Regions from separate parts of the Anoxybacillus sp. FSL W8-0104 genome, predicted to be linked through region 1. Evidence: riboswitches for the same ligand, from Rfam matches in the RefSeq annotation. Region 1 holds a riboswitch; each other region holds the start of a gene.
The links. Region 1 has a riboswitch for thiamine pyrophosphate ahead of thiC (phosphomethylpyrimidine synthase ThiC). Riboswitches for the same ligand answer to the same signal wherever they lie in the genome.

Region 1 (3,154 bases):
CGAGCTAAAAAAATGATTGCCTTGTACGAACAAACAAAACAAGATATTTTAGAATACCACGATTGTGTGAAAGGAACGTTGAAAATCGGGGCTAGTTTTACGATCGGGGAATATGTGCTTCCTTCTTTTTTACTTTCTTTACAAGACGATTATCCAGAACTACACTTCGAAGTGATGATTGGCAACACGAAGGAGATCGTCGAGCTTGTCCGTTCATATGAAACCGATATTGGCTTAATTGAAGGGCAAACGAACGAAAAAGAATTGGCTGTTTATCCATTCATGCAAGATGAGCTTGTCATCGTGGCTTCAAACGATCACCCGCTCGTTCACAAACAAGAAGTATGTATAAGCGATCTACAAAATCAAATATGGATTACGCGCGAATTAGGCTCTGGCACACGTGAATACTTTAACCATTTTATTCGTTCAAATGGATTAAAAATTAAATCGCTCATGATCATCAGCAGCAATCAAGGAATTAAAGAAACGTTAATGCGCGGAAACGGGTTAGCCTTTCTTTCACGTCATGTGATTGAGCGTGAATTAAAACAAGGTCACTTATCGATCGTCTGTTTAAAGCACCCCCCTTTTTACCGAACGTTTTCTTATCTTTATGCACCGACAATGAAAAGCAAAAAAATTGTTCATTTATTTATTGATTTTCTCGAACGAAAAAAGATGTAACGAGCACGGCTATCCTGCTCTGTTACACCCTTTTCGTCTTAATGCTCTGCTAGCTGTGACACTGGAACACGCTGTTGATTTTCCGAATTGTCTAAAAAATGGATTGTTGCCGTTTCCGCATCGACATGTTCGATATATACCGATTTTCCATTATACGTTACATTTTTCATATCGGGCGATTGAGCAATTTGTTGCGCACGTGTTACGTTCATGCTGTTTCCCTCCCTTCAAATGATTATTATCATCTACGCTTCACGTTAAAAATATACAAAAAAAGAGCACCCACAAGGTTGGTATGCTGCTCTTATTTTTTATACACATGAATCGAAAGTCCTTTTTTTCTCATAAACATATGTGAAAATAAAGGAAGAACAGGGCGAACATAGAAGTAATTGTTGATCTATAGAGGAGGGAGATAATGCTAGAAAGATGGTTGAAAGAGTCTTCGTATACAGTCGTATTTACTGGAGCAGGAATGTCTACAGAAAGCGGGCTTCCCGATTTTCGTTCGACAAAATCAGGACTTTGGCGCACGAAAAATCCACAACAATTGGCAAGTACGTATGCTATGCAACATAATCGAGACGAGTTTATCGCATTTTATCAATATCGTATTCGCACACTTCTTGAATGCCAACCACATATCGGACATACAATTTTAGCAAATTGGCAATCCACTATGCCTCCATTTTAACAAGTTTTTCATTTATAACTTTACAACATTTTTATCATATGTTAGACTATTTTTAAAATTCATAATTTATCATCTACTAGGGGAGTCCAATAGCTTGGACTGAGAGAAGAACGCGCAAAAGTTCTTTGACCCTTTGAACCTGATCTGGGTGATGCCAGCGTAGGGAAGTAGATGGCGCGAGTGTTCTTTACTTGTGCTATTTGCGGACAAGATCAGGTTCTCGTTATGGAGCCTGATCTTTTTACGTATTGGCGTTGCTCCAACTAAAAAATGAAAAGGAGCGATTAAAAATGAAAGACTTATTTTCATCAATGCCATTTCCCTCGAGTAAAAAAGTGTATGTGCCCGGAACGCGTGAAGATGTTCGTGTGCCAATGCGAGAAATTCAACTGTCGCCAACCAAGACAGGTACAACGATGCTAGAAAATGAGCCTATTCGAGTTTATGACACGAGTGGACCATACACTGACCCACTTTTCGCGCCGAATATTGATAAAGGATTGCCAAAATTAAGAGAAAAATGGATAACGGAGCGTGGCGATGTAGAAGAATATAGCCCTTCATTAGTGAGAACAAACATTCCTTTTTCACCTAGGCGTTTTCGTGCGAAAAAAGGGAAAGTTGTGACCCAAATGCATTATGCAAAACGAGGAATCATTACACCTGAAATGGAGTTTGTTGCTATTCGCGAACAGATGGATCCAGAGTTTGTTCGACAGGAAGTGGCAGCAGGAAGGGCAATTATCCCAGCTAATATCAATCACCCTGAGAGTGAACCAATGATCATCGGAAGCAAGTTCCATGTAAAAATTAATGCGAATATTGGAAACTCTTCTGTTACATCCTCGATGGATGAAGAAGTTGAAAAAATGCTTTGGGCTGTTCGTTGGGGTGCCGATACAGTCATGGACTTATCGACAGGAAAACATATACATGAGACGCGAGAATATATTATTCGAAACTCCCCTGTGCCGATTGGAACTGTACCTATTTACCAGGCGTTAGAGAAAGTGAACGGCATTGTCGAAAACTTATCATGGGACATTTACCGAGAAACATTAATTGAACAAGCCGAACAAGGCGTAGACTATTTTACTATTCATGCAGGTGTCTTACTTCGCTATATCCCACTAACAGTCAATCGAACAACTGGTATTGTCTCTCGGGGTGGCTCAATTATGGCACAATGGTGTTTAGCACACCATGAAGAAAACTTTTTATACACCCACTTCGAAGAAATTTGCGAAATTTTAAAAACTTACGATATTGCTATTTCACTTGGGGATGGATTACGTCCAGGCTCAATTGCAGACGCAAACGATGAGGCGCAATTCGCCGAGTTACAAACACTTGGAGAGTTGACAAAAATCGCTTGGGAACATGATGTCCAAGTGATGATCGAAGGTCCAGGGCATATTCCAATGCATAAAATTAAAGAAAATGTCGATAAACAAATTGAAATTTGTCACGGGGCACCTTTTTATACGCTAGGTCCTATCACTACCGACATTGCACCAGGTTACGACCATATCACCTCAGCTATCGGTGCAGCGCTTATCGGCTGGCACGGTACGGCCATGCTTTGCTATGTGACACCAAAAGAACATCTTGGACTACCGAATAAAGAAGACGTCCGCCAAGGAGTCATCGCCTACAAAATTGCTGCCCACGCTGCTGACTTAGCAAAAGGACACCCTGGCGCACAAACGCGTGATGATGCATTATCAAAGGCGAGATTTGAGTTCCGTTGGCAAGATCAATTCAACTTGTCAC
Region 2 (3,154 bases), 300 kb from region 1:
AGCACATCACTCATTCGAACATGCTCGTATCCTTCGAGGCGCACCCAGTAGCTTTCGACTTCGTAATCAGGAACGAGCATCAGCTGTCCATTTCGTTCCATCGTTCGTTCCGTCACTTGGGTGACTTGAACGTACGTATACGTGTGTCCATCGATTGCTGCTGTCTGTGGAAGGCATAACTCATACGTTTGTACTCCTTCTGTTTGTCCATCATCGACGCGTCTGCCCTTTTGCGAAGCGATCTGGAACCAAAGCGCTTTCGATTCTCGGCGTAAGTTTCGCTTGATGACAAAGTCCACGTCTTCCTTTAGACATACGTGCACATTCGCTTCCGCATCGTTCCCTGCATCCATGCGGACAAGCAGACGAGACGAGGTCAGCGGACGAGCTCGACGGATGGCGGTAGTTAAAAACGAAGGCATGTTGTCTTGTACATGTTGTTTCCCTGGACGCAGCTCGGCATGAACGATATACCCTTCCTTCCCTGCGTACGCAAACAACGGCGTAAAACCGTCAAATCCTTTATACGTTCGACTCACTCCTTCTTTTTTCGTATCGGAGTTATCAAATGGGGAAGCATCTATATCAAGGGGAAGCCATGTCGTTTTCCCTTTCGTCCAACAAGCGGACAAGGTAGCGTGTTGTCGAACCAACAGACGCATCGATTCCTCCCAAATGATGGTTTCGGTCATCGGGAGACAAGCGAGCTGATCGAGACGCTGTCGCAACGTTGGGGAGGAAGGTACGTGCCGAATGCCCATTGATGTCGAAAAGATATCGTCCTGACGATACGCTTCGATATGATCAAAATCCGTTTTTCCTGTGGCAAGCAAGCCGATCATCGAGCGAATGACGTCGCTATGGGAAATGTGCACATCTCGACGAACCGTTGGGAGCCGAAGTGCGTTTACTCGTTTATCCAGCTTCGTTTGGTGCAGTAAGTAGCCCACGAGAGCAAGCCCAGCACTTGGAGTAATCGCTTCATCTGTCAATACAAACCGAATCGGGAAATCTTTCATCACATTCACCTACTTGATGAAGAGTCGTCAACGTCGTTTTCCCTTATCGTATCAACGGTTTGCGACCATTGTAAAGATGTTTTGTCACGGATTCAGGTCAAGAGAAAAAATGTATTAAAATGAAAGAAATTTGAATCAATCAAACTACTAGGGGTGCCGGATGGCGATGGCTGAGAGGAAAACGCGCAATCAGTTTTCCAACCCTTTGAACCTGATCTGGTTTGTACCAGCGGAGGGAAGTAGGCTATGTTTTCAGTACGCAAACTAGTCGACTCTGTCCGACTAGTTTTTATTTTTTTTAGGGGGAATGAATGATGAATGTAGGACAATGGTTAACGCGTGTTAGGAAGGAGTCACCACTCGTACATAATATGACAAATGTTGTGGTGACCAATTTTGTTGCGAATGGTTTGCTTGCTGTAGGCGCATCTCCTGTTATGGCGTATGCAAAAGAAGAAGTAGCGGATATGGTTCGGTTAGCTCGTGCTTTAGTGTTAAACATTGGCACGCTAAACGAAACAGACGTAGAGGCGATGTTAATTGCCGGAAAAGCAGCAAATGAGGCAAACATTCCTGTCATTTTCGATCCTGTTGGAGCTGGTGCGACAGCGTACCGCACCGAAACAGCCAGACGTATATTACGTGAAGTAAACATTTCGATTTTACGTGGGAACGCATCGGAAATTGCGAGCATTGCGGGTGAACAAGTACGTACAAAAGGAGTCGATGCAGGAGACGTTCAAAGTGACCTCGTGGATGTAGCGAAAAAAGCAGCACTCATGTTTCGCTCTGTAGTTGTTGTCACAGGGAAAGATGATGTAGTAACCGATGGAGAACGTATTGTAATCGTCTCAAATGGTGATGCGATGTTAACGAAAGTAACCGGGACAGGTTGTTTGTTAAGTTCGGTATTAGGTGCATTTGCAGGTATAGGAGACGATATGATGATGTCATCAGTTGCTGCCCTCGCTTATTACGGTGTGGCGGCTGAAAAAGCAGCCAAACAAGCAAAAGTACCTGGTTCTTTTCAACTTTCTTTTTTAAATGCTTTACATGAAACGAGCGCAGAAGAAGTTGATCAATACGCGCGTATTCAAGGGGAATAAATGATGAAGCAGAAGCTATCGTTGTATTTCGTTATGGGAAGTATCGATTGTACGAAAGATCCGCTCGCTGTGCTTGATGAAGCAATTAAAGGCGGTATTACAATGTTTCAGTTTCGCGAAAAAGGAAAGGGGGCGCTTACGGGGATTGAAAAATACCGCTTAGCCGAGAAATTACTTGAACGATGCCGAATGTATAATATTCCTTTTATCGTGAATGACGATGTCGATTTAGCCCTCGCTTTACAGGCAGATGGCGTTCATGTCGGTCAAGAAGACGAAGTAGCTGAACGCGTTCGCGATCGCATAGGAGATAAATATTTAGGCGTATCTGTTCACAACTTAAATGAAGTAAAAAAAGCGCTTGCTGCTTGCGCTGATTATGTTGGATTAGGTCCGATTTTCCCAACTGTTTCCAAAGAAGATGCAAAGCAAGCATGTGGACTGACGATGATTGAACATATTCGTGCCCATGAAAAACGTGTTCCACTCGTTGCGATCGGTGGAATTACAGAACAAACAGCCAAACAAGTGATCGAAGCGGGTGCAGACGGAATTGCTGTCATTTCGGCCATTTGCCGTGCTGAACATATTTACGAACAAACAAAACGACTATATGAGATTGTCATGCATGCAAAACAAAAAGGCGACAGATGATGTCGTCTTTTTGTTTTGTTCTGTGCAGGATTTTATTCATATATGTCGAAAGAAAATAGCGAACAAACGAAAGAGGGGATGGAGAAGATGGAACATATCGTACTATCATACGAAAATCGCGTCGCAACCATTGAATTGAATCGTCCGAATGCGCTAAATGCCTTACATGAACAAATGTTAACAGAGTTGTTACAAGCGTTAAAAGAAGTTGAAGCAAGTGAAGCGGATATCGTCATCATTCGTGGGCGTGGCAAAGGATTTAGCGCAGGGGGCGACATTAAGACGATGTTGCAATCAACGAATGAACATTCATTCATTGAAGTGATGGAAACGATTAAACAAATAGCGATGACATTGCATCAATTGCCGAAACTA
Region 3 (3,154 bases), 1.2 Mb from region 1:
AAACAATGTATCGTTACGATTCATTGAAATTAAATAGCGAGCAACTTGTGTTAACAAACTACGATGTAAAACCGCATAAACATGCGACACGCTTTACATTGCGTCCGTATGAAGCGCGTGTATATTTGGTGAAATAATGAAAATCCCCTTTTCCGACATGGAAAAGGGGATTTTCACGTTTATTTGCGTGAATGCACTTCGTAAATGGCAAATTTCAAATAATCGCCTTCATCGGCGGCAAGTAGTTTTGGATGGTCATATCCTGCACCGCTCCAATGAATTTGACGTAAAATTTTCTTCGCATCAAACGCTGCTTCCGTAACCATCGCTTGGAACATATCAGGGTGCACATGGTACGAGCAGCTTGCGGTCACGAAAAAGCCGCCGTCTTTCACTAGCTTTAAGCCGTTTAAATTAATATCTTTATAGCCAGCAAGCGCCTTTGGCACCGCATGAGCGGATTTTGCAAACGCTGGTGGGTCAATAATGACGACATCCCATTTTTTCCCCTGTTGTACGCATTCGCGTAAGTAGTCAAACGCGTTCGCAACGACGAAATCCACATTTGTAAATCCGTTTAACTCTGCGTTTCGCTTTGCTGTTTCAATCGCATGTTCAGAAATATCGACAGCGGTCACATGTTTTGCTCCGTATAAGCAGGCGTTTAACATAAATGAACCTGTATGCGTAAAACAATCGAGCACGGTTGATTCGCTTGTAATCAGCGGCTTGATGGCAGCACGATTTTGACGTTGATCGAAGAAAAATCCTGTTTTTTGTCCGTTTTCGATATCGACAATGTATTTCACGCCGTTTTCTTCAATTTGTACGTTCGTATCGCACGTGCCGTACCAAAATCCTTTTTCTTGTTTTAATCCTTCTAATTCGCGCACGTGAACGTCGTTGCGCAAATAAATCGCTTTCGGTTGAAAAACGTCAAGAAGCGCTTGTAAAATCCATTCTTTTCTTTTTTCCATGCCGAGCGATAAAATTTGCACAACGAGCACATCTTCGTACTTATCAACGATGAGCCCAGGTAAAAAATCGGCTTCTCCATAAACGGCGCGACATGAACGAACGCCCGGAATCATCCGTTCGCGATACGCCCATGCTTGACGAATACGGTTCATAAAAAATTGCGCGTTTAATTCGTCGTTTGGATTTTGCGTTAACACGCGCACGATCATTTGTGATTTTGGATTAATGTATCCTTTCGCTAAAAAGTGACGTTGATGGTTATATACGTTGACGAAATCCCCCGGTTCAAAATCTCCTTCAATATAATCGACTTCGCTTTGAAACACCCACGGATGTCCAAGCTCGAGCCGCTTTTTTCTTTTTCGTTTTAAAAATACATTTGCCATACATCCCACTCCTGACTATATATTCGCTACTTTAGCATACAGGAAGAACACGATGCGCGCAAATGGTGGAGAAAAATATTTGACAATTCCATGAAATATGCTAATATTAGTGACAAAGTGAATGATGCAAATGTATTCCACTAGGGGGGCCTTTAGATAGGCTGAGATCAAAGTGTGCCTTTGAGACCCTTAGAACCTGATCTGGATCATACCAGCGTAGGGAAGTGGAAACGGTGCGAAGTGTGTCTTTTATTAATTTCCATCGTTTACAACCACTTTCTTTGCGCAAAGAAAGTGGTTTTTTATTTTTCTTAAGGGGGAGAGGTTATGTTGTTTTCAGAGCAGTTGCGCAAGGCTGTCGATCCGATTTGGGAAGCGAGCTTTCATCATCCGTTCGTGAAGGAGATCGGGGAAGGAACACTTGATTTACGTTGTTTTCGCTATTATGTATTACAAGATTCATATTATTTGACACACTTTGCAAAAGTGCAAGCGCTTGGCGGGGCGATGGCTGATGATTTACAAACGACCGCAAGCATGGCGCATCATGCGCAAAGTACGTATGAGGCTGAGCTTCGTTTACATGAAACGTTTATGAAAGAGCTCGGCATTACAGAAGAAGAAAAGGCTTCGTTTGTTCCTGCTCCAACTGCGTATGCGTACACGTCCCACATGTATCGCGCGTCGTTTGCAGGACGTTTTGGCGATGTATTAGCTGCCATTTTACCGTGCTATTGGTTGTATTACGAAATTGGTGAGCGGTTAAAACATTGTAAGCCGAATCATCCAATTTATGCACAATGGATTGAAGCGTACGGCTCTGACTGGTTCAAACAGCTTGTCGAACAACAAATTGCGCGTTTAAACGACATCGCAAAAACAGCTAGCGAAAAAGAGTTAGTGCGGATGAAGCAACACTTTGTGATCAGCAGTCAATATGAATATTTATTTTGGGAAATGGCGTACAAATTAGAACGTTGGCCAATTGAAGAGGAGGATGTTTATGCAAACGAAAGGGCTTAAATTAACAGACGTATTAACGACCGTTGTGGTGGCGATTGTGTTTGGGATTGTGTATAAAGTGTGGGGACCGCTTTACTATGCGGTGAAACCGCTTGGACTTCATCTTGATCAACTCATTTATGGCATGTGGTTTATTGCGGCAACTGTTGCCTATTTATTAATTCGTAAACCAGGAGTGGCGCTACTTGCGGAGGTGGCTGCGGCATCAGGAGAGTTTTTAGCTGGTTCTGAATGGGGGCTTGAGGTGCTATTTTACGGCTTTGTGCAAGGGTTACTCGCCGAGCTTGTTTTCGCTGCTTTCCGCTATAAACGTTTTGATGTGGCGGTTGTGTCGCTTGCAGCGGTTGGTTCAACGATCGCTTCATTAGTGCTTGATTTTTACAAAGGATATATCGACCAATTAGCATGGTGGAATTTAACGTTATTTATCGGTGCGCGTTTCATTGGAGCGATCATCATTGCTGGTGTATTTGCTTATTCGCTTGTGAAAGCGCTCGAAGCGACAGGTGTGACGCAATTGTTGCGTCCGACGACAAAAGAAGATTACGACTCACTTGATAAATAGGATGTGACATCATTGATCCATATCGAACAATTGCGCTTAAAATTTCCGGGGGCAGAAAAGCGGTTATTTACCGATGTATCGCTTTCGATTAAAAAAGGAGAAAAAGTGTTGCTTTTAGGCCCATCGGGATGCGGAAAATCCACGCTTTTGCAAGTGATGGCGGGCATTATTCCGCGCTCGATCGATGTGCCGATGAAAGCGA

Region 2: linked by a shared signal. The riboswitch ahead of thiM (hydroxyethylthiazole kinase) and the one ahead of thiC (phosphomethylpyrimidine synthase ThiC) in region 1 are both predicted to bind thiamine pyrophosphate.
Region 3: linked by a shared signal. The riboswitch ahead of tenA (thiaminase II) and the one ahead of thiC (phosphomethylpyrimidine synthase ThiC) in region 1 are both predicted to bind thiamine pyrophosphate.

The regions. Positions count from the first base shown of each region.
Region 1 is NZ_JBBOQU010000001.1:1,078,677-1,081,830, reverse strand. Features, by position in the region: gene NST18_RS05840 (LysR family transcriptional regulator) at 1-687, shown strand, start outside; gene NST18_RS05835 (H-type small acid-soluble spore protein) at 726-899, opposite strand; partial or broken gene NST18_RS05830 (Sir2 family NAD-dependent protein deacetylase) at 1,106-1,360, shown strand; TPP riboswitch at 1,450-1,564, shown strand; gene thiC (phosphomethylpyrimidine synthase ThiC) at 1,672-3,154, shown strand, end outside.
Region 2 is NZ_JBBOQU010000001.1:1,380,959-1,384,112, reverse strand. Features, by position in the region: gene NST18_RS07395 (IS1380 family transposase) at 1-1,019, opposite strand, end outside; TPP riboswitch at 1,159-1,274, shown strand; gene thiM (hydroxyethylthiazole kinase) at 1,331-2,125, shown strand; gene thiE (thiamine phosphate synthase) at 2,126-2,779, shown strand; gene NST18_RS07380 (enoyl-CoA hydratase) at 2,822-3,154, shown strand, end outside.
Region 3 is NZ_JBBOQU010000001.1:2,257,145-2,260,298, reverse strand. Features, by position in the region: gene NST18_RS11880 (glycoside hydrolase family 13 protein) at 1-137, shown strand, start outside; gene NST18_RS11875 (class I SAM-dependent rRNA methyltransferase) at 180-1,364, opposite strand; TPP riboswitch at 1,497-1,604, shown strand; gene tenA (thiaminase II) at 1,692-2,387, shown strand; gene NST18_RS11865 (ECF transporter S component) at 2,362-2,952, shown strand; gene NST18_RS11860 (ABC transporter ATP-binding protein) at 2,956-3,154, shown strand, end outside.